DNA from 2 places in the Roseovarius sp. E0-M6 genome. Region 1 is predicted to be linked to the other one. Evidence: riboswitches for the same ligand, from Rfam matches in the RefSeq annotation. Region 1 holds a riboswitch; the other holds the start of a gene.
What was found. Region 1 has a riboswitch for cobalamin ahead of V8359_RS02235 (hypothetical protein). Riboswitches for the same ligand answer to the same signal wherever they lie in the genome.
Positions count from the first base shown of each region.

Region 2: linked by a shared signal. The riboswitch ahead of V8359_RS05600 (TonB-dependent receptor plug domain-containing protein) and the one ahead of V8359_RS02235 (hypothetical protein) in region 1 are both predicted to bind cobalamin.

Region 1 covers NZ_JBAPLA010000001.1:431,934-447,096, forward strand. The annotation lists gene V8359_RS02220 (LysR family transcriptional regulator) at 1-825, opposite strand, end outside; gene V8359_RS02225 (permease) at 921-1,952, shown strand; gene V8359_RS02230 (ATP-dependent helicase) at 2,029-4,380, shown strand; cobalamin riboswitch at 4,466-4,664, shown strand; gene V8359_RS02235 (hypothetical protein) at 4,770-5,039, shown strand; gene V8359_RS02240 (TetR/AcrR family transcriptional regulator) at 5,068-5,754, opposite strand; gene V8359_RS02245 (trimethylamine methyltransferase family protein) at 5,782-7,326, opposite strand; gene V8359_RS02250 (cupin domain-containing protein) at 7,520-7,882, shown strand; tRNA gene V8359_RS02255 (tRNA-Ile) at 7,904-7,980, opposite strand; gene purM (phosphoribosylformylglycinamidine cyclo-ligase) at 8,089-9,135, shown strand; gene purN (phosphoribosylglycinamide formyltransferase) at 9,132-9,728, shown strand; gene rnd (ribonuclease D) at 9,847-11,004, shown strand; gene V8359_RS02275 (DUF2254 domain-containing protein) at 11,027-12,268, opposite strand; gene V8359_RS02280 (hypothetical protein) at 12,367-12,897, opposite strand; gene V8359_RS02285 (SufE family protein) at 13,137-13,550, shown strand; gene V8359_RS02290 (hypothetical protein) at 13,558-15,163, opposite strand, start outside.
Region 2 covers NZ_JBAPLA010000001.1:1,175,715-1,190,877, forward strand. The annotation lists gene V8359_RS05590 (FecCD family ABC transporter permease) at 1-453, opposite strand, end outside; gene V8359_RS05595 (ABC transporter substrate-binding protein) at 450-1,319, opposite strand; gene V8359_RS05600 (TonB-dependent receptor plug domain-containing protein) at 1,306-3,126, opposite strand; cobalamin riboswitch at 3,262-3,475, opposite strand; gene V8359_RS05605 (MFS transporter) at 3,867-5,153, shown strand; gene V8359_RS05610 (aspartate aminotransferase family protein) at 5,254-6,627, opposite strand; gene V8359_RS05615 (NAD(P)/FAD-dependent oxidoreductase) at 6,777-8,099, shown strand; gene V8359_RS05620 (mandelate racemase/muconate lactonizing enzyme family protein) at 8,177-9,277, shown strand; gene V8359_RS05625 (NAD(P)/FAD-dependent oxidoreductase) at 9,287-10,561, opposite strand; gene V8359_RS05630 (rhodanese-like domain-containing protein) at 10,674-11,072, shown strand; gene V8359_RS05635 (DUF805 domain-containing protein) at 11,361-11,810, shown strand; gene V8359_RS05640 (hypothetical protein) at 11,815-12,576, shown strand; gene V8359_RS05645 (hypothetical protein) at 12,569-13,885, shown strand; gene V8359_RS05650 (AAA family ATPase) at 13,848-14,810, shown strand; gene V8359_RS05655 (DUF58 domain-containing protein) at 14,812-15,163, shown strand, end outside.

The DNA.
Region 1 (15,163 bases):
GTTTGTCATTGCCCGCGCCGCAGGATCATCCACCTCCTTGGCCGAGGCCAGAATCAGCGTTGAAACCGGCATGTCCGGAAAACCCGCCGCTTTTGGCACCGGAACGAGCTTTGTGCCCGGCGTGCATGTGCCCAGAAGACCCACCGCGATGCCCGCTTCGATGGCCGCCGTGACGCCTGCGACGCTCTGGCTTGAATAGACCACGCGATAGGGGCGGGACATCGTATCGAGCGCCGCAAGTGCCACGTCGCGCCACCAACAGGCCTGATCGAACAGAGCGACCGGCAAAGGCTCGTGTTCCAGCACATCGCACCCCTCGCGCATCATCCAAGCGGTGGGATCGCGCATCAGGATACGATCGCCGGGACCGGCGTGCTCCACTTCATAGACAGCAAGATCAAGTGCCCCCCGGGCCAGCGCGTTGGGAAAACCCGCGCTGAGCGCGCAGGTGACCTCGAGTTCGACCTGTGGGTGCGATTGTGCGAAATGTGAAATGATGCGGGTCAGCCGTCCCTGTGTGTGATCGTCGGGAATACCAAGGCGGAGATGCCCGCCAAGCGCATCCGCGGTAAGCTGCCGGTATGCCGAATCGAGCGTCGCCGTCACCTCGCGCGCTACGGGCAATAGCCGCCGACCAAGAGCCGTCGGCGCGACGCCACGGGCGTGACGATCGAAGACCTGCGCGCCAAGCAAAGTCTCAAGCCGCTTGATCTGAAGGCTGGCTGCGGATTGCGTGCGTCCGATCCGGGCCGCTCCTTCGGTCATACTGCCGGTTTCGGCAATGGCCACAAAGCTGCGCAAAAGATCCGTGTCCAGATTTTCCATGAGATAATCTCATACCTTGAATTTGTAATATTCGTTTTAATTGTGAATTGGCGCGTGTCAGGATGCAAGCTGTCATCTGATCGGGGAACACATACGTGACACAGCCATCCAAAACGTCGATCCGGCTTTCGCGCGCGGTGATATGGCGGGTCGCCGTTGCCGTTCTGCTGCTGGCGGCCCTGGTTTCTTGGCCGGACACCGTGACTGCCATGGTGGGTTTCATCCTTCAAAGTTTCGTAGTGATTTCGCCGCTTGTCGTGCCGGGCATTCTTTTGGCCGCGTGGATCATCGCGAGCGGCGCGGATGCGCATGTGGCCCGTATCTTTGCGGCGCGCCCCGGTCGGGCCATTGTCGCCGCGTCGACCATCGGCGCGCTCACGCCGGTATGCGGGGTCACGGTGCTTCCGCTTATGGCGGGGCTTTTGGCGGCACGCGTGCCGCTGGCCCCGGTCATGGCCTTCTGGCTGTCGTCGCCGGTGACCGACCCTGCGATGCTGGCCACAACGGTGGCTATGCTCGGGGTCGGGTTCGCAGTGGGTAAAACCCTCGCGGCGTTCGCGCTTGGCCTCATGGGCGGGGCGGTGACGCACGCGATGCGGGGCGCCCCCTGGGCGCGCTTCGCGCTTCGTGACAACGGAATTGTGCGCGCCGTGGTGGCACGCCAAAGCGGCTGCGGCCCGCAGGACTTCATGCCGATGGTATGGCGCACGCCCGAGCGCCGCAGCATCTTTGTCGCGCAAACTTGGGCGACGACACGGCTTATGCTGGTTTGTCTCTCGCCCGCGTTCGCGGCTGAATATCTCTTGCATCTTTGGCTTGATCCGCGCGCGCTGAGCGGGGTTCTGGGGGCCCAGTCGGCTTGGGCCATTCCGTTGGCTGTGACGGTGGGTGCGCCGGCCTATCTTGACGGGTTCGCCGCGCTGCCGCTCACGCGGGGGCTCATGGCGCACGGTATGTCGCCCGGCGCGGCGATGGGTTTTCTCGTGTCGGGCGGAGTGGTCAGCATTTGGGGCGCGATGGCGATCTTTCCGGTGTTGCGGCTTAAGCCCTTCCTGCTTTATCTCGCGCTCGCGGTTTGCGGATCTTTGCTCGTGGCTTATGTGTTCGAGGCGGTGATGGCGCTTTGAAAGGATGATGGCGAAGATGCGAACAATCGCGGAACATCTCTTTATTTCATCTGAATGACGGACTAATATCCCCGCCATGAGCAGTTTCAGCGACTCCGACGCCTTCGAGGGCGCCTCTCTTTCGTCCCGCGCGATGGCAGCGCGGCCGATGCCATATCTTGACGGTCTCAACCCCGAGCAGCGCGAGGCGGTCGAGCGACTTTCGGGCCCTGTCCTCATGCTGGCGGGGGCGGGTACGGGCAAGACCAAGGCGCTGACCAGCCGGATCGCGCATCTGTTGAACACCGGCACGGCGCGGCCCAACGAAATCCTTGCCGTCACCTTCACCAACAAGGCCGCGCGCGAGATGAAATCGCGTGTCGGAAGCCATCTGGGGGAGGCGGTTGAGGGGATGCCCTGGCTCGGCACGTTTCATTCGATCTGTGTGAAGCTGCTGCGCCGGCATGCCGAGCTTGTGGGGCTCAAGTCGAACTTCACCATTCTGGACACCGACGATCAGCTGCGCCTTCTCAAGCAACTGGTGCAGGCGGCGGGCATTGACGACAAACGCTGGCCCGCGCGGCAACTGGCGGGAATCATCGACCAGTGGAAAAACCGGGCCTGGACACCCGAGACGGTGCCGGCAAGTGAGGCGAGCGCATATGATGGCAAGGCGCCGGGGCTCTACCGGCTGTATCAGGCCCGTCTGCGCGAGTTGAACGCGGTGGATTTCGGCGATCTGCTTTTGCATATGGTGGTGATCTTTCAGACCCATGCGGATGTTCTCGAGCAGTATCAACGCTGGTTCCGATATATCCTCGTGGACGAATATCAGGATACGAATGTCGCGCAATACATGTGGCTGCGTCTGCTTGCGGAGGGCCACAAGAACATCTGTTGTGTGGGCGATGACGATCAATCGATCTATGGCTGGCGCGGCGCCGAGGTGGGCAATATCCTGCGGTTCGAAAAGGATTTCCCGGGCGCGCATGTGGTTAGGCTTGAGCAGAATTACCGCTCGACCGAACATATTCTGGCCGCTGCCGGAGGCGTGATCGCGGGCAACAAGGGGCGGCTTGGCAAAGAGCTTTGGACCGACGCACGGGGCGGTGAGAAAGTGCGCCTGATCGGTCATTGGGACGGTGAGGAAGAGGCGCGCTGGATCGGTGAAGAGATCGAGGCGATGCAGAGCGGCACACGCGGAATGCGGGCCTTTTCGCTGGATGAGATGGCGATCCTCGTGCGAGCCAGCCACCAGATGCGCGCCTTCGAGGACCGGTTCCTGACCATCGGCATGCCTTACCGCGTGATCGGTGGCCCGCGTTTTTATGAGCGCAAGGAAATCCGCGATGCGATGGCCTATTTCCGGCTGGTCGTCTCGCCCGCCGATGATCTGGCGTTCGAGCGGATCGTGAACACGCCCAAACGCGGCCTTGGCGACAAGGCGCAACAGACGATTCAGCGGATTGCGCGTGACAACGGAATATCGCTCGTGGATGGGGCCGCGCAGGCGGTCGAGCAGGGTGCGATCAAGGGCAAGGGCGCGCAGGCACTGGGCAAGCTTGTCGTGGATCTGAGCCGCTGGGGCCGGATGACCGGCGACAAGAGCCTGAGCCATGTGGAGCTTGCCGAGATCATCCTTGACGAAAGCGGCTACACCGAGATGTGGCAAAACGACAAGACACCAGAAGCGCCGGGTCGTCTTGAAAACCTCAAGGAACTGGTCAAGGCCCTGGAAGGGTTTGAAAACCTTGGTGGGTTCCTTGAGCATGTCAGCCTTGTCATGGACAACGAGAGCGACGAGGCCGGTGAGAAGGTCAGCATCATGACCCTGCATGCGGCCAAGGGTCTGGAATTTCCCGCTGTGTTCCTGCCGGGATGGGAAGACGGGCTTTTCCCGTCGCAGCGCAGCATGGATGAGAGCGGCCTCAAGGGCGTCGAGGAAGAGCGGCGTCTTGCCTATGTGGGCATCACGCGGGCCGAAGAGGTCTGCACCATTTCCTTTGCGGGCAACCGGCGGGTCTTTGGCCAATGGCAAAGCGCGCTGCCGTCGCGGTTCATCGACGAACTGCCCGAGGGACATGTCGAAGTCCTGACGCCGCCCGGCCTTTATGGCGGTGGCTATGGCGCGGCGGGGATGGGCGGCGCCTCGAGCGGACTTGATGAGCGCGCGGCCAAGGCCGATGCCTATAATTCACCCGGCTGGCGCAGGCTTCAGGCGCGGGCGAGTGAACGCCCGATCAGCCAACCGCGCGAATCGAAATCGAGCGTCATCGACATGCAGGCGGTGAGCGCACACACGATCGGCCAACGGGTGTTTCACCAGAAGTTCGGCTATGGCACCGTCGAGGGTATTGAGGGCGACAAGCTTGAGATCGCCTTTGAAAAGGCCGGGCCCAAGAAGGTGGTGGCGCGATTTGTCACAGGTGTAGATGATGTGCCATTTTGAGCGTCGTCCACCATATATTGTGTGATCTGGCGCAAAGATTGCCTTCGATGGTCGCAATCAGGACTTGCGCGGTTGTGCGCTTCGGTTAATCTGATTGCCTCAGGGTGCCGTCCCCGCAAGGGGCCGGAGAATTGGGAAGCCGGTGAAAGCCCGGCGCTGCCCCCGCAACGGTAGGAAGGGGCGACAGGCGTAAGACCACTGGACCGCATGGTCCGGGAAGGTGCCCGTCGCAGGCCATCGGCCAACCTTCGAGCCCGGAAACCAGCCTTGGGATAACGTCAAACCGCGGGGGGCGGATAAGGCGGCACATGCCAGACTTATCAAGGCATAAGCCCCCAAATCTCACCTCGCCCCATCCGGCCCGGGGTGTGGCCGGGGAGAAGACAGACATGACGATGACACGTATCCTGAACGGGCTTGAGGACAGCGACGCGCATGGTGCAGAGGCGCGGGCCATGGCGCGGCTTGGGTTTCTTGAATGGGCGTTTGCCGCCGAAGGGCAGGTGACACCACAAGTGGCGCGCGACGCGCTTGCGCATCCGGCGGCGCAGCGGGCGGAAAGCGATGCCGCGCAGGCCTTCGTAGGGTATCTGCGAGAAGCGACACGGGCGTTTTCAGCAGCGCGCGGACGCCGGGGTCGAATGCGCGCTATTCACTGAATATCTTTTGAACGCAGATGGTTGAGGGCTATTTCGCATGTTTCTCGGCATAGGTCACGGCCTCATCGACCTCGGCCTGTGACGGATGGCGACCGGTGAAGCCATAGAGATAGCCCGCAACCCGTCCCTGACGGTCGGCCAGCGGTTCATCTATATCGAGCGCATAATAGCCAATCTGCTGATAATACAGGATGCGGGCGCGGATGTCGGCCTCGTCCGCGGGGTAGCCATGGCGCTCGAACATGGACTGGATCGCGGCCTGACGGATCGCGTCATTCGCGGCCATCTTGGCGTGAACGGTGGCATCGCGGCGTGACCACTCGCGAATAGCGAAGTCAAGTTTCTGTTGAAAAAGCAATGGGTTAATAAAGCATCTGAAAAACTGAGCCACCGCTTGCGTGATGGCGGCGGCGGGCAAGTCGCAATGCGCCACGAGCTGGGCCGTGGTGGCGGATTCCCAGTCTGCCAGAAGCGCGTCGAGCAGATCCTGACGGGAGATGAAATACCAGTAGAAGCTGGAGCGCGAGACGCCGAGCCGACGGCCGAGCGTGAGGATCTTGACCTCGCTCACGCCGTCCTCGATCAGCACCTTTCGCGCCGCATCAAGCCAGTCCTGACGGCTGACCTTGGCGTGGGGCGCGGGGCCGGTGTCGGGGGCATTTTCGCTGTCGGTATCCACGTCGGTATCCACGTCGGTATCGCGTCGGTGCGTCATATCGGGATGCACCCCACGTCGAAAGGTTCAACTTTCGGGCGCGGCGCCGCCCGCACGGGTAAGCCGCGCCACGCGGTCGCGGAACGCTTCCAGCCGGTCGGGATCGCAGATCGGGTCGGGGGCCGCATGCACGATCTCTTGCCACTTGGCGGTGGCGCGGGCCGACGCATCGAGCGCGCCGCGTTCGGTCCATGTGCCGAAATTCGACAAATCCCCGATGAGCGGTTCGTAGAATTCGGTCTGATAACGCTCCATCGTATGCGCCGCACCGAAGAAATGGCCGCCGGGCTTAACCTCGGCCAATGCGTCCAGGCCGATTTCCGCGTCGCCGGCTTGGGCTCCGGCGCAAAGCTCGGCGACCATCTGGAGCACTTCGAGATCGGTGATGAGCTTTTCGTAGGAGACGGTGAGCCCGCCTTCGAGCCAGCCGGCGGAGTGGACCACCACGGTGGCCCCGGCAAGGAAGCACCCCCAATTGCCGAACTGGGTTTCATTCGCGGCCTGCGCATCGTTGATGTTGGCGGCGGACCCGGAGGCGCAGCGCCACGGCAGCCCCAGCTTGCGCGCCAGTTGCCCCGCCGCGAGCGAGGCGCGGAAATGCTCGGGCGTGCCAAAGGCCGGGGCGCCCGACTTCATGTCCACGTTCGAGGTGAAGGTGCCATAGCAGACCGGCGCGCCGGGGCGGGCCAATTGCGTGAGGGTGATCGCGGCCAGTGCTTCGGCATGACTGAGGGTGATCGCGCCCGCCACGGTGATCGGTGCCATGGCCCCCATCAGCGTGAAAGGCGTCACGATCGAGACCTGCCCCGCGCGCGCGAAATCGATCAGCCCCTGCGCCATAGGGATGTCGAGCGTGCGCGGGGAATTGGTGTTGATGATCGTGTAACAATGCGACTCTGCGGTAAATTCATCATCGCTGAGACCGCGGAAGTCCTGAAGGAGTTCAAAGCTTTGCCTGACCTGCGGCGTGCCGCGCGAGAAGACGAAGGGGAGCTTGTCGGTCAGCGAGAATTGCGCGTCCAGCGTGGCGTAGTGGCGCAGATGTATCGGCACGTCCTGCGGCTCGATCAGGGGCGGGATCATGTGCAGGACATCGAACGCCTGTGTGAGCTTCAGCAACTCCCGGAAATCGGTTTCCGTGCCGGGGCGTCGGCCACGGGTGAGGTCGGTCGCGTGGGGGGCGCCTGCGCCCGGCTGAAACACCATGCGGCCCAGTTCGAGCGTGAGGTCACGGTCGCGGCTGGCGGCGCGGCATGTGATGCTGCGGGGCGCGATGGCAAGCGCCGCCTCGACGATGTCGCGGCCCAGATAGACCATTTCGCTATCTTCATCGACATGCGCCCCGGCGCGGGCGAGAATCGTCCGGGCCTCGGGGAGTAGCACCTTGATTCCGAGCCGTTCGAGCACATCGAGCGCGGCCTCGTGCATCGCCTCGATCCGGTCGTCGGAAAAGACGTTCATGGTGGGAAAGGGGTTGCGCAGGTTGCGGTAATCGACCGTGCGGGCCGAGGTCTCGGCGGCGGCGTGCTTGGCGCGGCGGCCCCGGCGACGAGTTGGGGTGTCGAGCGTCATGATGGCCCTCTTTGGTGAGTCGCCACGACTCTAGACACATGTGTCCAGTGCGCCAAGAAAATTCAGTCGGCTTGCGCGCGTCCGGGTAATGCCGGAGGATGGCATTTTGCGGTATCGTCGCGCGGTGAAACCGTCCCTTAGCGGTTCGGGAATAGCTTCACGATGTGCGCAACAGGACTGGAAAGGACAGTGTATGATCAATTTTGAAACCTTCGGCGATCTGGCCGGTGTCGATGTGGGCCCCTTCGGACCGAAACCCACCACGCTGACAGAAGGTCAGGAGGAGGCGGCGGTCAAACTGTGGAGTTCGGCGGACGGGCACACGACGATCGGGGTCTGGGAGTGCACGCCCGGTCATTTCACCGCGGATCGGACCAAGGCGGGAGAATATTGCCACATCGTCTCGGGTCGTGCGACGGTGCGCGACAGCGACGGATCGCGTGAGCGCGAAATCGGGCCGGGTGATCTTTTGATCCTGCCCCAAGGGTGGACGGGTGAGTGGATCCTGCACGAGCACATGCGCAAGCTTTTCGTGATCAGCGCCTCGCCGCAGTGATCGAAAAAGCGGTGGCGGAAATGGTAGGCCCGGAGGGACTCGAACCCCCAACCAAAGCGTTATGAGCGCTCTGCTCTAACCAGTTGAGCTACAGGCCCGCCTGCCTTGCCTCCTAGGGGCAGGCGGAACCTGCGTCAAGGCTTTGACGATTGCGGGGGTGCGGTCTATCGGATAGAGGCAGGCCAGATCGGACGAGAGGGCACGGTATGAGCCAGAAGAAGAACGGCATCACCTATGCGGATGCGGGCGTCGACATAGATGCGGGCAATGCGCTCGTGGATCGGATCAAGCCAGCGGCGAAGCGCACGACACGCCCCGGTGTCATGTCCGGGCTTGGTGGTTTTGGTGCGCTTTTCGATCTCAAGGCGGCCGGATATTCCGATCCGGTTCTGGTGGCCGCCACCGACGGGGTGGGCACCAAGCTTCGTATCGCGATTGACACGGGGCATGTGGACGGCGTCGGGATCGACCTTGTCGCGATGTGCGTCAATGACCTTGTGTGTCAGGGAGCCGAGCCGCTTTTCTTTCTGGATTATTTCGCGACCGGGCGGCTTGAGACCGAAAGCGCGGCGCGCATTGTCGAAGGCATCGCCGAGGGATGTGTGCGCTCGGGTGCCGCGTTGATCGGGGGGGAGACCGCCGAGATGCCGGGCATGTATCCCGATGGCGATTTTGACCTTGCGGGATTTGCCGTGGGCGCGATGGAGCGCGGTGCCGCTCTTCCCGAGGGCGTGGGAGAGGGCGATGTCCTTCTGGGTCTGGCGAGCGATGGGGTGCATTCGAACGGATACAGTTTGGTGCGGAAAATTGTCGAGATGTCGGGCCTTGGCTGGGGGGCTGACTGCCCTTGGAGCGACGGCACGCTTGGTGAGGCGCTGCTGGCCCCGACGCGGCTTTATGTGACGCAGGCGCTTGCCGCGGTGCGCGAGGGTGGGGTTCATGCGTTGGCCCATATCACCGGCGGTGGCCTCACCGAGAACCTGCCGCGTGTCCTGCCCGAGGGATTGGGCGCGCGCATCGACCTTGGGTCATGGGCTCTGCCGGGGGTGTTTCAATGGCTGCGCCAAGAGGGCGGCATGGATGAGGCGGAAATGCTCAAGACCTTCAACTGTGGCATCGGCATGATCCTCGTGGTCGAGGCGGGGCGCGCTGACGCGCTCACCGCGCTCTTGGAAAACGTGGGTGAGGGTGTGACGCGGCTCGGTCACGTGGTGAGTGGTGAAGGCGTGACCTATGAGGGCGCGTTGAGATGACCGAGCGGGTCGCCATCCTGATTTCGGGCGGCGGATCGAACATGGCCGCGCTTATCGACAGTATGGCCGAAGAGGGGCATCCGGCCGAGCCCGTGCTTGTCGTTTCGAACAACCCTGAGGCGGGCGGGCTAGAAAAGGCGCGTGACCGCGGGGTCGAGACCGCGGTGGTCGATCATCGCACGTTTCACGGTGATCGCGCCGCCTTTGAGGACGCGCTCCACGAGCGGCTTGAAGAGGCCGCGCCCGATATCTTGTGCCTTGCGGGGTTCATGCGCATTCTGGACGAGCCGTTCGTTGCGCGCTGGGATGGCAGGATGCTCAATATCCATCCGTCCCTTTTGCCGAAATACCCCGGCCTCGACACCCATGGCCGTGCGTTGCGGGCGGGCGACGCGGAGGCGGGCTGCACAGTACATGAGGTCACTTCCGAGCTTGATGGCGGTCCGATCCTTGGGCAGGCGCGGGTGCCGGTGCGGTCGGACGATACGCCTGACACGCTGGCTGCGCGGGTGCTTGAGAAAGAACACATCCTGTATCCGAGGGTTCTGCGCCGCTTTGCCAAAGGTGAAAAAAGTCCAATTTTCTGCTCCTGAACCGGGAATGTGAGGCACGAGGTCCGCGACCTGCACCCGCTTCCTTGCAATTTCCGCGCTCTGGCGTATAAGGGGCCACCGCCAAGGCGCGCGCCCCGACATGCAACCGCGAGCATCCATGAAGACAATCACCAAGACTGACGATCTGGCCGCCTTTTGCAGCGCGGCACGCAAGCATCCCTATGTGACCGTCGACACCGAATTTCTGCGAGAGCGAACGTATTATTCCAAGCTTTGCCTCGTGCAGCTTGCCATGCCCGGTGAGGATGATGAGGGGGCGGTTCTGGTCGATCCGCTGATGGGTGACCTGTCGCTTGAGCCGCTCTACGATCTGTTCCGGGACGAAAGCGTCGTGAAGGTGTTTCACGCGGCGCGGCAAGACCTTGAGATTTTCTATGTGGATGCTGGGGTGATTCCCGCGCCGCTGTTCGATACGCAAATCGCGGCAATGGTTTGCGGTTTTGGAGAGCAGGTCGGCTATGAAACGCTGGTGCGCCGGATCGCGCGGCAGCAACTCGACAAATCTTCGCGATTTACCGATTGGTCGCGCCGTCCGTTGAGCGATGCACAGAAAAAATACGCGCTGGGCGACGTGACGCATCTGCGACGCATTTACGAATATCTTGCCGCCGAACTGCAAAAGAGTGGGCGTGATGCATGGGTCAAGGAAGAGTTGGCGGTTCTGACCGCCCCGGAAACCTATGTCACACATCCCGAAGACGCGTGGGAGCGGATCAAGACGCGCAACAACTCGGGAAAATACCTGGCGATTGTGCGGGAACTGGCGCAGTTCCGCGAAGCGCATGCCCAAGAGCGCAACATTCCGCGCAATCGTGTCTTCAAGGACGACGCGCTTCTGGAATTGGCGGCGACCAAGCCGCGCAGCACCGAAGACCTTGGCCGGTCGCGCCTGCTGTTGCGCGAGGCGCGCAAGGGGCCCGTCGCCGAAGGTATCCTTGGGGCGGTTGAACGCGGCCTTAATTGCGCACCGGCGGATCAGCCGCAGAAAGACGGTGCCGATGGCAAGCTTAACGTCAATCCGGCGGTGGCCGACATGCTGCGTGTGCTTCTCAAGGGCAAATCGGAAGAATTCGGCGTGGCCTCCAAGCTTGTCGCGACCGCATCGGACCTTGACGCTATCGCCGCTGGCAAGCGTGACGTTGCCGCACTAAGCGGATGGCGGGCCGAAGTGTTCGGGCGCGATGCGATCAAGCTGTGCGATGGCAAAATCGGTCTGCGTGTGAATGGCAGCCGGATCGAGGCGGTCGAACTCTAAACCGTTGCGCGGGTTTCGCGGGTCAGGCATCACGCAGGCGCGTGCGCTCGGCTTCGAGTGGGAGTGACTGATTGGCATGAAGCTGCGCCAGTTTCGCCATGGCAAGTGCCGCCTCGTTGACGCGCTCATCGGGCGATTGGGCCAAGCGGTGCAGCGCACCGCGCAGGTGGGCCGCGACTTCGATCAGACCGGCCCCGTCGCGGGCGGTGGCGGCAAAAGCCGCATCCATCAGATCATGCGCCGAGGGCACCTTGATGAACACATGGGGGCACTGTGCCCCGTCGCCTATGCCGGACTCCTGTGCGTATTCCCAGATCAGCGCCTCGAGCCGGGTTACGGCCTCGATCGCGGTGCCGGGATCGTTGACACCGGGCGAGAGGGCGCGCGATGAGATTTCCGACAGCACGGTCAGACCGAAAGCCGGATCCTGTTCATAGGTTCGCATATCACCGACCACAAAACAGTCGGAGAGATCAGTTATCACGTCGTCAGAAACATGTCCCGAGACCCGTGCGATGGGTTGGCCACGCAACACCGGTGAGCCCGGGTTGAGCGTCACGTAAACGAAAGACCTGTCCGGCAGGCTTTCTTCAAGACCCGGGACGTCGATCAACTGCACATAGCCCGAATTTCTTGCGCAAAGTTCGGTCAGATGTTCGGGCAGGATCGTGTCGGAGGTGAGTGGATTGCCGCCAAGCGCAGGGGTATGAGCGAAGGCCCGCAGCCCGCTCTGGGCCAGATCATGGACGTTGCGCATGCTTTCATCAATGCTGCCCAGCTTGCTCAAATGGTCGATCCAGCGCAGCATCGCAGCGATCACGCCGAACACCACCAGCACCGTCACCAGCATGGTGATCACGCTTGAATTATCCGCGAAAAGCCCCGACTGAATGAGGATGATGGTGCTGAGCGCATAAACGAACGCGCCGATGAATACTGCGAGCACCGATTGAGTGGTCGTATCCTCGAGCAACAGGCGGTGTATCCGAGGCGTTGCCGATTGCGCCGCGCCGCGATGGGCGGTGACCATCACATTGAGCGAGAAGGTCGAGACAGCCAGCATCGAGGAGGCGACAATCGTGAGCACGGTCATCACGGCATCCGGGCCGATCTGCACCGTGAAATCGGGATCAATCCAGCGTGCGAAAAGAGGCTCGGCAACCGCGACCATGAGCGACAGCGCGGCATAGGCCGAAACGCGAATCCAGAGTTTCCGGTAATAGCGCCGAAAGATCAGGATCGGCATGCGCAGGTAATCACCCAAGGTCGCGCCCTTTCCACAAGCGTGCCGACGCGACGGTGAGTTGGGGCAGAATGTTGGTCTGGGCCCCGGTTTTGTGGGGTCCGCTGCCTTTGCTCAACTCAGCGGCGGCTTGTCAGAACATTACCCACGCCACGCACCTGGATTTGAGTGACATCGCGCAACACCTGATCTGACACGTAGCGCGCGGCATGCACGCGGCGTGTCTGTTGCGGGCCTTGCGGGGTATTCGTGGGCTGTAGTGCTTCGAGTCTGTAGGCGAGCACGCCATTCACCGCCTCGTCCTCTTGTCCGTTGAGCGGGTTAAGCCGGACATCGAAGGCGCCTTGCCGCAGGGGCAGGCCGGTCACACGGATGATAGCCCCACCCGAGCTTCGTTCGACCGACAGGCTGGTGATGGATTGCACCGGCGTGCCCTCGTATGTCTCCTCATCGGATTTGAGGCGAAAAATACTGGGCCGTTGTTCGGGAATCAGCGGGTTTACCTCGGCTTCGGCGGGCGTGGTTCTGGCCACGCGTTTCGAACTGCTGTTGCCGAACCAGTTGCCGGGGTTCACGCGGCTATCGCGCCACCCAGAGCATCCGGCGAGCGTAAGCGAGGAGATCACCAGAAGTGCCACAAGAATGCGCATGTCGTGCCTTGTCCCTTTGTGCCCCGGGGGCCTTGGCTGCACAGTATGACGCATCGGGAAGCGGTGCAAGCGGGGGCTGGACGTTTGCGGGGTGCAGGCTTAGGTCAATGGTGAGACCCAAAGCGTTTCGCGAAGAACTTGAAGCACAGATTTTCGTGAAACGCAGCGCGACAGTCAGGCGTTGCACTCGTTTCGCTGATGTCTCAGGTCAAAGGCGAAACGCTTTAAGAGGATATCCCATGGCACAACAGGCATTCGAAGACATCGTAGAGGATTTCGAATTTCTCGAGGATTGGGAGGATCGTTATCGCCATGTGATCGAACAAGGCAAGGCGATGGACCCACTCGATGACGCGCTCAAGGTGCCCGCAACCAAGGTTGAGGGCTGTGCGAGTCAGGTCTGGCTTCATCCCCGTATCGAGGACGGACGGTTTCACTTCGAAGGCGACAGCGACGCGATGATTGTGCGTGGCCTGATCGCCGTGTTGCGTGCGCTTTACAACGGATTGCCCGTGCGCGAGGTGCCGCAGGTGGATGCGGGAGGTGAGTTGGCGCGGCTGGGCCTCAACGATCATCTGTCGGCGCAGCGTTCGAACGGGCTGCGCGCGATGATCGAGCGTATCCGACTGGTGGCGGCAGAGGCCGCCGCGTGAGCAATGTTCAGTAGGCGCGGGTCAAGCGCATATTGTAGTCTTTCTTCGACGCCTTCCGCTTGCTGACTGCGGCCCATGTCTTTTGGAATGTAAGCCGGAAGCTTGTCCTGTATTCGCTGCGCAACTGGATGTCGTCAGAGGCCAGAAGCGCGTCACCGTCGGATTTTCCCTCGACCTCTATCTTCCAGTGATACTTTTCGTTGTCCGGCACATATTCGGCCAGACCGATGGCCCATGCCTTGCTTGAATAGTAGATTTCATAGCTTTGATAGGCTTCGTCCGCGCCGTTTTTCGGATAGCGGATGCGCACGATGTCACCGACATTGAGCGTCTCGCCTTCCCCGTCGTTTGATTTGCGCGAGATCTGATACGGGGGCGTGCCGCTGGTCGAGACCGAGACGTAGGGGTATTTTTTGCTGCCGTCAGGTTCGGTCATTTCTTCCCAAAGCTCCTTGGATATGCCCTTGGGGCGGCTGGCGGAAGGTTCGTCGAAATACTTTCCGCTGAGCGGAAAGGCGACCCGGTAGGTGGCGCCAGCGATGATCTGTTCCTTAAGCGTGGCGCGCACCTCGGTCACGAGCTGGCGGAAGTGGGCGGGGGGCAAGAGGCGCTTGTCGTCGATATCGCCGGGGGTTTTGTAACTGTCGAGATCCTTCATGAGCGCATAGTGCTCGCGCAGGGCGGTGATCGCATCGGGCACGTCCGCCTCAAGGGCTTTGAGTTTGTTCTCGCCCGCTTCGGTGATCGTGCAGGTTTTTGATTGGACAAGGGCCCGGATGGACACCACGCTGTCGAGAATATCTTCGTATTCCGCCGCGCGCTCGGCCAGCGCGGTGACCTTTTCGGCGGCCTCCGCGACCATCTTCTCCACGATCATGAGGTCTGGATTGACGTCGCTATAGACTGTCGCCTCGGCGCCGATAGGGCAGGGGCTCTTTTTGACGTCCTGTTCGAATTTGTTCAGATATGTCGTGATTTTCTCGATCGCATCATCAAGATCGTCAGAGTTGAAGCTGGGGACATCCGGAACCGCCGCGACGAGGAACTTCTCGATATGGACCGAGGCGTGTTCATCCACCTCGGCCATCTTGCGCTTGAGCTCGGCCAGGAAAGTGGTGGTGACGATTTCGCCCTTGCTGCCTTTCAGTTTGCCCATGAGGCTCTCGGCGGCGTCGGTCGTGTGATACTGGATGTTGATCGAGATGAAGAGTTCGCCGCCCTTGTGGACCTTCGAGATGTAGTAGGCGCCGAAATCCTTGTGAAACTGGTTCCAGTTGCCATTCTGGATGTAGTCTTTCGCCGTCTTGTTGAAGTCAATCTTGCCCTCGCCGTGGATAAGACACTCGTTCTCGACGAAGCAATGCGCGTAGGCCGCGATGCGGACCGAGGTTTCCGAGCTTTTGAAGGTGTTGAGCATCTCGGCCGCGACGCTGTTTTCCGGGTCTTCCACCAGAAGGGCCTGCTCGAAGCTGAGGTTGACGCTGTGATCCTTCGTCAACTCGCTCTTGTTTCGGACCACGGTCATGTAGCCGTTGAAGATGGGGGTGCCATCAGGCGGGCCGGGCCTTGGGTCTTCGAACGGCTGCTTGCGCGGTTCATCATGCAGGATGTCA
Region 2 (15,163 bases), 740 kb from region 1:
CAGCGCCGAAATCGCGATTCCGGCAAGGATCAGCGTAAGCGAGGTGCCGCGCGGTCCCGCAAGCGCAAGGATCAGCAGGACCGCCGCCAGCGCACCGGCAAGCGCCGCCAAAGGCAGGGCAAGCGCGAACATCGCCGCAAACCCCGTCTGAAGCGCCAGAACAGCACCGAAAGCGGCCGACCCCGACACGCCAATCAGCCCCGGTTCGGCCAGCGGGTTGCGCAGATACCCCTGCATTGCCGCCCCGGCAAGGCCAAGACTGCCCCCGATCAGCACCGCAAGGATGGCGCGCGGCAGGCGGATTTCACGCATGATCATCGGCAAAGGCCCCTCGCCCCCGCCCATAAGAGCGCGCAGGCTCTCGGCCCAACCCACCTGCGCCGGCCCCACCATGAGCGAGCCCGCAAAAAGAAGCGCCACGACACACGCAAGAGGGACCAAGACCCGCGTCATTCGTCCGTGCCCTTGAGCGGGCCGAGCGCGTTGCGTGCTTGAGCCAGTTCCTCGATCGCGCGCAACACGAACGGCGTGCCGCAGACCCAATCACTGTCAGTCATCGCCGCCGTGCCGTTTGCGCCGCGCAACTCCTTGACCACAGGATGTTGCAGAATGGCTTCCGACCGCGACGCGCCGGGATATTTTTGCGCGGTGATCACGATATCGGGGTCAAGCGCCGCCAAAACCTCAAGCGGCATCCGCGCGCCCGACGCATAGCCGGCACGCAGAGCGGCATTTTCAAATCCCGCCGCCTCAAGGATATCGCCCGCCAGCGTCTGACCGCCCAAGGTATACCCATTGGCATAATAGAGCACCGCTTCGGGACGCGGGCCATCCCCAGCCCGAAGTTCGGTCAGACGGGACTCGAACTCGTCGATCATGGTCTGCGCCGCGTCCTCACGGCCCAGCACCGATCCCATCTTGGCGATCCGCGCCGCCACTTGGTCCAGACCTCTGGTCGTGTCGAAAATCGCCACCGGGATCCCCAAGCGGCGCAGCATTTCAACAGTTGCAAGATTGGTATATTGTCCGGCCAGCACAAGGTCGGGCTGCATCAGGTAGATTTCTTCGGCCAGTCCATGATTGACGCGATAGGCGCGCGCCTCCTCGACCATGGGGGACATCAGCGGATCCTGCGCGATGTCCGAGATCGAATAAAGCTGACCCTCTGCCGCCAGCATCATGGCAAGCTGATCTGTGCAAAGATTCATCGACACCACGCGCTCGGGCGTCCCGGCTGCGGCATCTGCCGCATAGCCTGTCGCGGCACCGGCCACCAAGGCCAGCGCCGCGAAACGGCCTATGATCTCAGAAGGACGCACGGACCCCGACGAACGCTGTGCGCCCCGGTGTGTTGAACCCGCCGGCCGTCTCGTAATCCTCGTCAAAGAGGTTCTCGACACGCAGATAGGCCTCGGCCCGGTCGGTCACGGCGAAGGTCACACCCGCCCCGACCAGTGTATAGTCCCCGACCTTGTTGTTGGCGGGGGCAAAGGCGCTTGGCACGATATCAGCGACGTGACGGATATCGGCCTCGGCTGTGACGCGCTCACCGATCTCACCCGTGATGCCCAGCGTGACATCATGCTTGGGCGTCCGCGTCAGGCGCGCACCGTTCGTTTCAGCATCGGTATAGGTATAGTTGCCATAGACCGTGACTGCGCCGTTCAGAGCATATTCCCCCGAAAGCTCGATCCCTTTGGACGTGGTCGTGCCCGGCACCTGATTATAGCAGCCGAAACCGCTGCCACAGGCCACGGCGGTCGTGTCGAACTGGATCAGATCGTCGATTTCGGTGTGAAACAGGGTTGCCTTGACAAAGCCCGCGTCGCCAAAGCGTTTTTCGACGCCCAACTCGTAGCTGATGCTCTCTTCGGGTTCCAGGGTAGGATCGCCAAATCCGCTGAACCGCTCAAAAAGCGAAGGCGCGCGAAACCCTGTTCCGGCCACCGCGCGAAAGGCGAGATCCTGAACCGGGCGCCACACAGCGGCGATACGGCCCGTCGTCTTGCCGCCGAAATCGGATTCGTCGTCATGGCGTATCGCGGCCGAAACATCCAACGCATCCGAAGGGCTGAACAGAAGTTCGGCCTGCACCGAATTTGTGTCGTTATCGCCCACGGCCCCGGCCTGAAACTCTTCCTCGGTCCGGTCGAACCCGAAGTTGAAGGTGGTCGTCGGGCTGATCTCATAGCTGCCCAGATATGAGAATTGGCGGCGTTCTCCGTCAAAACGGGGGGTAAAGCCGCCCGGATCACGGCGTGCGATATCAAAAAACGCAAAGCTCAGGGTATGGGTGACCGGTCCGGTGCGGACCTCGCCAAAGACGCGATATCCGGTTTCCTCGGTATCGACCTCGCCGCTGTTGTTGGTCGCAGAGCGGTCAATCTCAACCGACCCGTCGCGATAGAAAGCTGTGGCGCCCAATGTCACGTTGTCGCTCAGGTCATATTCGCCATAAAGGATGAGCGTATCCTGTTCGAAGCCGTCTTTTTCCGGGTCTCCCGCCCGTGCCGAAATTCCTTCTGAGGTGGTGCGCCCGTAGGTCAGCGCAATCTCGCCCCGCACACTCTTGACGCCCATGTTGAGCGTGCCCTGATACGTCTCGTTGCCTCCGGCTTCGGCCGTGAAGTCCCCGGAAAAGCCAAGCTCTTGCGGGCGATAGCTGGTGATGTCGATCAGCCCGGCTATGGCTTCGGAACCGTAAAGCGCGGATTGCGAGCCCTTGAGCACCTCGATGCGGCTGATCCCCGAGGGCGTGAGCCCGCCGAAATTGAACTGGTTCTGCACGCCCGAAGGGTTCGCCACGTCGATGCCATTGACCCGCACACTGACATAGCGGGCCGGCAGGCCGCGAATCTGGATGTTGCTGGACGCGCCCAACCCGCCATTCGCGGTCGAGCTGACGCCCGGCAACCGGTCAAGCCGGTCAATCACGGTCGTGTCCGTGGTGCTCAGTTTCTCGGCGTCGACCACATTGACCGATGCGCCGCTGCGCTCGGCTTCGATGGGCGAAAGGCTTCCCGACACGACGATCGTATCAAGGTCGAATGCCTCTTGTGCCGTTGCCGGCTGCATGAATGTGATGGCTGTTGTGCCCATGAGGGCCGCAAATGTCTTGCGTGTCATGTCCTGTAGTCCCTTCCGATCGCCGCGCGGGCGATTGACTTGTGTATATCTGCGGAAAGGATTCAGGGCTCCCGCAGACGGTGCGATTGCCACCACTACGGAAAGGTCCGTTATCCACGGCGCGCCCCGCGCCCGGATAGGGTGATCACCTCGGCAGGTCTCCTGACTTGCGGGTCAACGCTTGGCCGGGTCTTCCCACCACGCCCAAGACGCGGCAGTGACATACATCCGGCTTCGCTCACCGCCTACAGTTGCGGGGGCAGTCGCGGAATTGGCGCATTTGCATGCACCGCACCGCGTTCCCTATTACCCGGACATATGCGCCCGGACCGAAGCTCCCCGGCTTTAGCGCGAGTCCTGTCACGAGGAAAGAGAAAATTCGGGTCATATGGCTCCTACGATAGGCCCCGGTCCCGGATGAACGCCGATTTGTTCCGCGCGTCATGGCAAGGCCGATACGCCTGAAAGGCCGGTATCGGGTGCGGTGGTTTCACCTTCGCGCCACGCTCTCCTTCAATGCCGCATTCGCCCCCGGTCACTGCAAGAAGGGGCGCAAAACAGGCAGGAACGGTCCACTCTGCACAGTTTCTACGCATCTAATAAGATCATTGACGGTATGGGCTGCGTGGTGTCGCAAAATGTATCTTGTCCATGTGCGAATCCGTATACTGCAGTGCAGCATGTGCGCAGAGCTTGCACCGATCCAGTGACCACAGGAACCTCGCAAAGGCGGGCCTTTCATGATCAAGTTGTTATCCGGAGTTTGGGCTCTTCTTCTCGGCATCGTGCTTATCATGCTGGGAAATGGCATGCATTTTACCCTGATCGGCCTGCGCGGCGGGATCGAGGGGTTTTCGGCATCTGAGCTGGCTGTTGTCACGTCGGGGTATTTTCTGGGCTTCCTGTCGGGCGCGCGCTTTACTCCGGTTTTGATACAGCGTGTCGGACATGTGCGTGTCTTCGCCGCGCTCGGCAGCTTCATGTCGGCGGGCCTGATCGCACTGCCGCTCCTGACCGAGCCATGGGCATGGACCTTGCTCAGGATACTTGTCGGCTTCTGCATGTCGGGCATCTATGTCACGGCCGAAAGCTGGCTCAATGACGCCTCCACAAATGAAACGCGCGGCAAGGTGCTCTCGGCCTACATGATCGCGCAGACGCTCGGGATCATCGGGGCACAAGGGCTCTTGACGCTGGGCGATGCCGCAACGTCGGCGCTGTTCATCGCGGCCTCGATACTGGTGTCGATTTCGTTCGCGCCGATCCTGTTGTCGGTCACGCCGGTGCCGATCGTCGAAGTCGCGCGCCCGATGTCGCTGAAGAATCTCTTCGTGGGCTCGCCACTTGGCACGGTCGGGATTTTTCTGTTGGGAAGCGTCTACGCGACACAATCCGGCATGGGCGCAGTATTCGGCAGTCAGATCGGGCTTACAGCATCGCAAATCGCCTTGTTCGTCGCGATGCTGTTTGCCGGGGCACTGCTTCTGCAATACCCGATCGGATGGCTGTCGGACCGGATGGATCGCCGTAAGCTGATCTTCGGGGCGGCCACGCTGGGCGCGGTCTCCTGCGCCATAGGATGGATCAGCGGCGATGGGCTATGGGCCCTGATGGCCGCCGCCTTCTTTGCCGGTGGGGTCACGACGCCGCTTTATGCGCTGTTTCTGGCCTACACGAACGACTCCCTCTCGGCCGAGGACATGCCCGCCGCATCGGGTGGCCTTGTCTTTACCTTTGGCTTGGGGGCCATCGTGGGCCCGCTCGTGACCGGTTGGACGATGCAATGGCGCAACCCTCATGCGTTTTGGCTGACGCTTGGCACGACATTCGCCGTGATCGCGATTTATGCGCTTTACCGGATGACGCAACGCGCGACGGTGCCCGTCGAGGAGACGGAAAGCTACCTGAACATGCTGCCCACCGCCTCGACCGTGGCCGTTGAGGCCGCGGGCGAATGGGCCGCCGAACAGGCCGAAGCCGAGCGCAACGAAGAGGCCGCGTCATCGTCCGGGTCTGACCAAAGCTGACCTATGGCGGCGCGGGCCTGCGCCCGTCGCGCGGCCGCCGACACGCAAAAGGGCCGGATCGCTCCGGCCCTTGTCATTGGTTCGGATCTATCGGGCAGGCTCAGCCGAGAACAGTCTCGACGGCGCGCTTTGTGGCGGCGACCACCGTATCGGCCTCCTCCTTGGTCAGGCAGAAGGGAGGTGCGAACCCAAGGATATCCCCCTGCGGCATCGCCCGTGCGATCACGTTGTCCTGCTCCAGAAGCTTTGCCGACACCTGCGGACCGATCTTCTGCGACGGATCAAAGAATACGCGATCGTTGCGGTCCTTGACGAATTCAACCGCGCAAAGCATCCCTTCGCCGCGCACGTCGCCGACATGGGCATGGTCCCCCAGCGCGCTCTGCATCTCGGCATTGAGATAGGCGCCCACCTCACCGGCATTCTGCACAAGGTTCAACTCGTCGATCAGCCGCAGGTTCGCCACCCCCGCCGCCGCGCCGATGGGGTGCGCCGAATAGGTCCAGCCATGCCCGATGGGGCCGTTTTCATCCGTGCCCTGCTCAAGCACTTTCCAGACCTTGTCGCCCACGATCGACCCCGAAAGCGGCGCATAGGCCGAGGTGAGGCCCTTGGCGATGGTGATGATGTCGGGCGCGATCCCGTAATGGTCCGACCCGAACATCGTGCCAAGCCGGCCAAACCCCGTGACCACCTCGTCGGCGATAAGCAGGATGTCATGCTTTTTCAGAACCGACTGAATTGCGGCCCAATAGCCTTCGGGCGGCGGCACGATGCCCCCGGTACCCAGAACCGGCTCGGCCACGAAGGCAGCGATGGTGTCCGCGCCCTCTCGCTCGATCATCGCCTCAAGTTCGGAGACGCAATGGGCGACGAACTCTTCCTCCGTCTGATCCAGATCGTTGCGGCGGAAATAATACGGCGCTTCGGTGTGGAGCACCTGCTCGACCGGCAGGTCGAACTTCTTGTGGAAAAGCTCGAGCCCGGTCAGCGACCCTGTGACAAGACCCGACCCGTGATAGCCCCGCCAGCGCGAGATGATCTTCTTCTTCTCCGGGCGGCCCAGAATGTTGTTGTAATACCAGACAAGCTTCACGTTCGTCTCGTTCGCATCGGACCCGCCAAGGCCGAAATACACCTTGGACATCCCTTGCGGCGCGCGGTCGAGGATCATCTTGGCCAGAGTGATGCTCGCCTCGGTGCCATGGCCGACATACGAATGGTAATAGGCCAGTTCACGCGCCTGCGCGGCAATCGCATCTGCGATCTCCTCGCGGCCATATCCCACGTTGACACAATAAAGCCCCGCGAACGCATCCAGAAGTTTGGTGCCATCGCGATCCTCGATATGCGCGCCGCTGGCGGTGCGGATGATCCGCGCCGCGCTTTCCCCACGCGCGTGCTGTGCCAGATGGGTCGAAGGGTGAAAAAACGCCTCGCGGTCCCACTGTTCAAGTTGATCGTTTTTCAGCATGTCACATTCTCCGCCTGACCGTGATTATCGCCAAGCCCTAGCCGATTTAAAGTCCCACTGCCACCCCTGCGCACAGGGTCACGCGTGCCATTGTCAACCGCGCGGTGCCGCCCTACGGTCACGTATATTCGCAATCATAGGAAATAATAATGTCCGACCCCGCCACGGATGCGTCGATCTGGCTTCCCGACTGGACGGCGGCCCCCTATTGGCACGAGGCCGCGCCAGCGGAAACCACGGACGCGAGCCCGCTTGCGCAGGAGACAGACGTGCTGATCGTGGGGTCCGGTTATACCGGCCTCAACGCCGCGATAGAAACTGCTGGCGCCGGTCGTGATACTCTTGTTCTGGACAAGGACGCACCGGGGCACGGGTGCAGCACCCGCAACGGCGGCCAGATCGGCCACAGCATCAAGCCCGGCTTCGAAACTCTCGCCCGCCGCCACGGGGCCGACCGGGCACAGGCCATTCTGGATGAAAGCCGCACCGCCCTTCACTGGATTGAAGACCGTATTGGCACGCTCGGCATTGACTGTGATTTCAACCGAGCCGGGCGCTTTCACGCCGCACACTCGCCGCAAATCTACGAGGCACTCGCCCGTCACGCCGAGGCAAGCACTCATACCGACGGCACCGAGGCATTCGCGGTTCCACGCGCCGAGCAGCGCCGGGAACTGGGCAGCGATCTCTATCATGGGGGCGTGGTCTATCCGCAGGATGCGGGGCTTCACCCCGCACGCTATCACCAAGGCCTGCTGAAGGCGGCGCGCGACGCGGGGGCGCAGATCACCGGCCACTGTGGCGTCACCGCCATCGCGCGCACCGCCCGGGGCTTTGACGTCCAAACCACCCAAGGCACGGTGCATGCCCGTGACGTGATCGTCGCCACCAACGGCTATACCGGCACCGCCACGCCATGGCTGCGGCGCCGCGTCATTCCCATCGGCTCGTATATCATTGCCACCGAAGAGCTGCCTGCCGATCTGATGGACCGGCTCTTTCCAACCGACCGCGTGATCAGCGACACCCGGAAGGTCGTCTATTACTACCGCCCCTCGCCCGATCGCCGCCGCGTGATCTTCGGCGGGCGCGTCTCGGCGGGCGAAACAGACCCCGCCCTCAGCGGCCCACGCCTCCACGAGGAAATGCGCACGCTTTTCCCCGAGTTGCAGGGCACGCGCATCTCGCATTCATGGCTGGGGCACGTTGCCTATACCTTCGACGAAGTGATGCATGTCGGGCGGCATGAGGGCGTGCATTACGCGATGGGTTATTGCGGCACCGGCGTCTCGATGGCCTCCTATCTCGGGATGCGGCTCGGACAGAAAGTTCTGGGCACGCCCGAAGGCGCTACGGCCTTCGATGACCTACCCTTTGCCACCCGGCCATTCTATACCGGCACGCCGTGGTTCCTGCCGCCGCTCGTCGCATGGTATCGTTGGCGCGATCGCATGCAGCGCCGCCGCGCATAGCCACAGCGTGCGTTGACATTGACGACTGAATCGTCACCACTTCGCGGCGACACTACAGCATTACGGGATGCCGCAAGATGAAACTCATTTCGATCGAGACTTTCGCCAATGAATTCGTGGGCTTCGTCCGCGTCACCGCCGAAGATGGCAGTCAAGGGTGGGGCCAGGTCTCGACCTATCACTCGGACATCACGGCACAGGTGCTGCACCGGCAGGTCGCACCATGGGTGCTTGGTCAGGACACGACCGACCTTGATGACCTGCTCGATATCGTGACCGAGCGCGAACATAAATTCCCCGGCTCCTACTTGCGCCGCGCCCTTGCCGGTCTCGATACCGCGATCTGGGACATGCGCGGCAAACAGGCGGGCAAGCCGGTGGCAGAACTGATCGGCGGCTCCGCCGGAACAATCCGCGCCTATGCCAGCTCGATGAAACGCGACATCACCCCCGCCGACGAGGCCGCCCGCATGCAGCGCCTGCGCGACAGGTTCGGCTTTGACGCGTTCAAGGTGCGCGCCGGGGCCGAGGTCGGCCGGAACCGCGATGAATGGCCCGGTCGCACGGAAGAGATCATACCGACCATGCGCAAGGCCATGGGCGATGACGCTGCGCTCCTGATCGACGCGAATAGCTGCTACTCGCCCGACCGTGCCATCGAGGTGGGCCGCATGCTCGAGGATCATGGGTTTTCCCACTACGAAGAACCCTGCCCCTACTGGGAGTTGGAGCAGACGAAAGAGGTGACCGACACGCTGGATATCGACGTCACCGGAGGTGAACAGGATTGCGACCTGCCCACATGGCGCCGGATGATCGAGATGCGCGCGGTCGACATCGTGCAACCTGACATCCTTTATCTTGGCGGCATCTCCCGAACGCTTCGCGTCTGCCGAATGGCCGAGAATGCTGACCTTCCGGTCACGCCGCATTGCGCCAACCTCTCGCTGGTCACGCTCTTCACGATGCACCTGTTGCGTGCCATCCCGAACGCGGGCAAGTATCTCGAATTCTCGATTGAGGGCGACGATTATTACCCGTGGCAGGACGGGCTTTTCGTCGAAGACCCGTTCACCATCGAGGACGGTCACGCCCGTGTCACCGATGCCCCCGGCTGGGGGATCGAGGTCAACCCGGAATGGCTCGCCCGCTCACAGTATCAGGCGAGCACGCTCTGAGCGTCGACACTAAAGGCTCTTCCACATCTGGTTGGCCACGAATGCTGCACGGTAAAGCGGCGACATGAGTGGGGCCAAACGGTCCCGCTCAGGTGCCGTCACCGGCAACGGCAGGCAATCGGGGTCGCCGCCGCTCATCAAATCGGCCATGGCGTGCCCGAAAATCGTGCCCGTCGTGATGCCCCGGCCGTTATACCCGATGGGTGCATAAAGCCCCTCCTCAAGCCGTAGGATACGCGGCAGGTGATCCGGTGTCATCGCGATCTGGCCATGCCATGCCTCCTCGAAGGCGACATCGCCGAGATCGGGAAAAAGCCGTCGCAGTTTCCGCCTCGCCCAACGGCACGACAGGCCCGACTGAGCCGTGCCCACCACTTCCCCCATCGAGCCGATGATCAACCGCCCCTCGGCGTCGCGACGCAGGGAAAACATGATCGTGCCGGTGTCCCACAACCCCTGCCCGCCGGGCAGGATATGTGCGGCCCGCGCGCCCAGCGGCTCGGTCGAGATTTGAAAGAACGGGATGCGCGTCAAACACCGCTCAAGCCCCGGCCAAAGGTCATCCGTATAGGCGTTCGTCCCAAGCACCACGTTGCGGGCGCGGCATGTGCCCGCCGTGGTATCGACGTGCCAAAGACCGTCCTTTTGCCCAAGGCCCTTGGCGCGGACCCCGGTCACGATCCGGGCGCCCTGCGCCCGTGCCGCGCGGGCAAGACCCCGCGCATAGCCCATCGGCTGAACCGTGCCCGCTCGTGTATCCCTGAGCCCGCCGTGAAACGCCTCGGACCCGGTGAGGCGTGCGACCTCCCCCCGGTCAAGCAGGTCGACCGGCGCTTTCAGGCGCTGCCACTCGGCGTGCCGCGCCTCGAGGTCGCGCAGGCCACGCGGCGCATGGGCGGCGTGAATCGTCCCGTTGCGCACCGGGTTGCACCGAATCTGATGACGTTCAATCAAGGAAAAGACATAGTCCGGCGCCTCGCTGAACCGCCGCACAAAGCGCGGGCCATACGTCTCGCCCAGAAGATCGCAGACCTTGGCGGGCGGCAGCCATGCCGCGGCATTGACCAAGCCCACGTTGCGCCCCGACCCGCCATAGCCCACGTCCTGCGCTTCGATCACCTGAACCGATAGCCCCTTCTGAGCCGCGTGCAACGCCGTGGACAGCCCCGTATAGCCACCGCCGACAACAGCCACATCCACAACCTGATCCGCAAAGATATCGGATGCAAGGTCAGGTTCCTGTGCCGTGCCGTGCCAAAGTGAGATTGCCGTTGCCGAATTCATCATGCGCCTCCTCACGCCATGGACTCGCTGCCGCGGGTCCGTTTAGTGATGAAGCAGATCATTCACGCTGTCTATGGCAGCCACGCCCTGACCCGCGAAAAGGAGCCTCGACATGCCGACCCTCAAAACCACGGCCGCAGACATGGTCGCCGCCGCGCGCCAACGCATTGACGAGATCGACACCGAAACGCTGATCGCACAACAGGATGACCCGGACCTCGTGATCGTCGACATTCGCGATGTCCGCGAACGGCACAAGACAGGCCACATTCCCGGAAGCATCCACGCGCCCCGTGGGATGATAGAATTCTGGGTTGACCCTCAAAGCCCCTACCACAAGGACGTGTTCGCGCAGGAGGGGAAACGATACGTCTTTCACTGCGCCTCGGGTTGGCGCTCGGCCCTGACGGTGGCGACGTTGCAGGACATGGGGTTCAACGCCGCCCATCTTCGCGATGGCTTCTCCGATTGGGTGAAACAGGGTGGTGCCGTCGCCCTGCCTGAAAAGTAACCCCGCTTGGACAGCCCGTTGGCGCACATCTCTGACAGATCACTCATCTCCCTGCGATGAAAAACAGGCATCATGCGTCGGCTGCGCATGCGGCGACATTGCCGAAGTCCAAGGCTGGCCAATCTGCGTTCGGCTTCGAGCTGGCCATATGGCCACAGCACCGCAGAGGTCTTCGCCCGACCGGCACCACCTGAAAAATTGCTGACCATGACGGGGTTACAAAGTCTTGAACGAATGTTCGGCCTCGCCTAGTCTGCTGCCAACCATTTTGCACAAAGGGACAAGGCCATGGGATTCAAAGAAGCAATTCGTACAGTACTGAAGGAGAAATACGCCACATTTCAAGGCCGTGCGCCACGGTCGGAATTCTGGTGGTTCGTACTTTTCGTAACGCTTGTCGGTGTTGTTCTGATGGGCCTCGCCTTTGCCTTGGACGGTGGCCGGATGATGCAAGGCCGCGATCCCAACGCACTCTCCATGATCTTTTTCGCACTCTACGGCATCTTCTATCTTGCCGTCCTCATTCCCGGTATCGCCGTCTCGGTGCGCCGGCTGCATGACCGCAACATGTCGGGCTGGTGGTATCTGGGCATGATCGTGGCCAGCTTCATTCCGTTCGTGGGGATCATCGCCTCGATCGCATTCCTCGTGATCATGTGCCTCAAAGGCACGGACGGTGAAAACAAATATGGCCCCGACCCGCTGAAAGGTCCGGCCAACGCCGAAGTCTTCTCGTAAGACAATGGCGCGGTTTCGCGCCTCGGGCCCCGCGCTATGGCTGTGCGGGGCCGTTTTGTCTGTGGCGTTCGGATGCGCCACAGCGGCGCAGGATGCGCAGCCGGACATTTCACTTGTCGATCCCCCGCGCGCGGCAAATCAGGATTATGTCACCGCTGCACGTGATGCGCGTATTCAGACCGACATGCGCTATGCCGATCACTTAAGCGCCGCGTATCTGACCGGCGACAACCCGAACATGGAACCCACAACACCGTCGCGCGCGCCGTCACCGGTCCGCATTGAGGGTGGATTCGGCGTGTTCCTGATGGTCGCCTTGATCGTGCTCCTGCTCTTTCTCTGGCTGCGCTTCGGAGGCACCGGGGCGCTGCTGTCCGCCTCCCCCAAGGACAATGATGGGGCCCCGACCGCGCCCGACGCCTGGCAGATCAGCACGGACGAAGCCGCGATGGAGGGCCAGAACCTGATCGACCGCATCCGCGCAATGCCCGATCGCCGCGCGGCGCTCGTGCATCTGCTTCGCCACGCGCTGCTTGCAGCGGGAGAGGACAGTCAGACCCGTTTCGCCCGCTCCGACACCGAACGCGAGGCGTTTGCCCGCCTGCCCGAGGGCTGGCGGCACCGCGACATGCTGCGCTTCATCCTGCGCGCTGCCGAACTGGCGCATTACGGTGGCCGCCCCGTTTCGGAGGAGGCGTTCGAAACCGCGCTGCAACAGGGGGCTGCCATCCTTGGCACCGGGCAAAGGGGGCGGCACCATGCGTGACAAGGCCCCGTTTTTCGTGGTCGCTGGCCTCATCGTTCTGGGGCTTCTGGGACTTTTCATGCTGCGCGCCGGCGATGAGGGGCGCCGCGTCGACCGCTCGGCAATCGGCGTGCATGGGCTGGGTCTCGTCGTGCGTGAGGCCGGCTTGAATCTGCGCCAATCCCATCCCCGCCTTTCGCCGCATATACGCGATCTGTCGATCAGGGTTTTCGCCCTTTATGACACCAATCTTCTGGGCGACGACCCCGCCCCCGAAACCAAGCGCGACCTCTTCTTCCAGAAAACGCAAAAATCCATCACGCTCGACGATCTCCGCACCAAGCTTTCGGAGCTGCCAACGGTCCTTCTGCTGCCCAAGTGGACCACCGGCATGTTTGAGGCTGGCATCGCCCATGAGCTGACCCTGATCCCCGCCCCCTCGATCAGGCGGGTGACCAGACAGCTTGGCCTTCGCGGCCTGTCGCTGCGGCGGGCGGGCCCGTCCTTTTCCGATATCACGGCCGACGGGCACGCGATCGCGCTCTTTCATGCTCAGGGGTTTGAGCCGGGCTCGCTCCCCGCGATGTGCCGCCCCGAAGTCACGGCGGGCGAGCTTGTCCTCGTGATGTCCTGCGACGTTCCCGAAACACAGCAAATCACATGGATCGTTGCCGACCCCGACCTGATGAACAATCACGGGCTGGCGAATGGAGACAACCGGGCCATGGCGCTGACGGTTCTGCGGGCGCGGCTTGATGGGGATACGCGACCCATCTATCTCGACACCAGCGGCGAATTGCTCACCTCCTACGAGGAAGCCGAGAGCGAACGGCAGGAATACGAACGCTCGCCCACCGATCTCAGCCGGTTTTTCGACTATCCGTTCAATGTGCTTTGGGCGATGCTGCTGATCGTTTTGGGCGTTCTTTACTGGCGCGGCGCGCGGCGCTTCGGACCCATCGCCAAGCTGACCGATCAGGGGCGCGAGATGTCTCGCACCGCCACTATCGCCGCCAAGGGCCGGCTCCTGCGATTGTCAGGCAATGACGGACAGCTTGTGGCGGATTTCGTGCGCGCACAGCTACTGGATCTCACGCAGCAAACCTTTGGCCCCGATGTCGGTGCGGCAGGGCAAAAACGGTTCTTTGCGCATCTCGCCCGGCAGGATGCGAGCCTCGCGCATGACTTCGAAACAACAGCCCACGGCCTGATCTCGAACGCCGCTACCCTTCCCCGCGGCGAGCTGTACCGCCAGCTCGGCCACTATAAATCTCTTCTGGAAAAAGTTGTGAATGCTCATGGATCTCTCAGAATTTCAAAGAACCGCTGACACCATCCGCTCCGAGGTGGGCCGCGTGGTCCAAGGTCAGGAAGGCGTCGTGGATTTCCTGCTCACCTCAATCTTCGCACGCGGCCATTGTCTTCTCGAAGGTCCGCCGGGCACTGCGAAGACGTTGCTTGCACGGTGTCTTGCTCAGGTCATATCGCTTGATTTCGGGCGGGTTCAATTCACCCCCGATCTGATGCCGGGGGACGTGTTGGGGGTGAACCTCTACGATTTTCAGTCGGGGAGTTTCCGCCTGACCAAGGGCCCCGTGTTTACCGACATCCTTCTGGCCGATGAAATCAACCGCGCGCCGCCAAAAACGCAGTCGGCGCTGCTTCAGGCCATGAACGAGCGCGAGGTGACCATCGACGGGACGAACTATCCGCTGGGCGGCGAGTTTTTCGTGATCGCCACGCAAAACCCCATCGAACAGCATGGCACATACCCCCTGCCCGAAGCACAGCTTGACCGGTTTCTGTTCAAGCTTGTGGTGGATTTCCCCGACCGCGAGGCCGAGATTTCGATCCTTGCCCGCAACGCGTCCTTGCCCGTGGAAACCGACAAGGGCCGCACCGATCTTACCCCGGTTCTCAGCCGCGAGGCGCTTCAGGCGGGGCGCGCGCTGGTCGACTCGATCCGCTTGGACGAGACGATTTTGACTTATATCGTCGACCTTGTGCGCGCCACCCGCACCGATGCCGAAATCCTGCACGGCGCCTCGACGCGCGCGGCCGACGCGCTCGCGGGCGCAGTGCGGGCACGCGCCGCCCTTGACGGGCGCGATTATGCGATCCCCGACGACGTGCAGGCGCTCATCACGCCGGTCTTGCGCCACCGGATCGTGCTTGGCCCCACGGCCGAGATCGAAGGCCGAAGCCCGGATGACGTGCTCGCCACCATCGTCAACCGGCTGGACGCTCCGCGCTAGGATGCGCCCGTCCCGCCGCCTCATCGCCCTCGTGCTTGGGCTTGCCGCGCTCACCATCGTGCTGATGGTGGTCCTGCGCGAGGCAAGCGGCGCATTGTTCATCGTTTGGGGCGGGCTGCTGGCGGCGGCCGTGCTCGATCTCATCACCTCCGTCTCAAGCCGCAGCCTGAACCTCGAGGCCGACCTGCCCGAACACGGCTTCACCGGTCTGACCGCGCCGCTGACCGGGACGGTTTCGCGCGCATCCGGCGGCCTGCCCGCCCGCTTCGAGATGCGCCTCACGCTGGATGACGGGCTGACTGCCCCCTCCGAGGTCATCCTCACCCCCGACGCCGGTGCCACGTCCGTGCCAT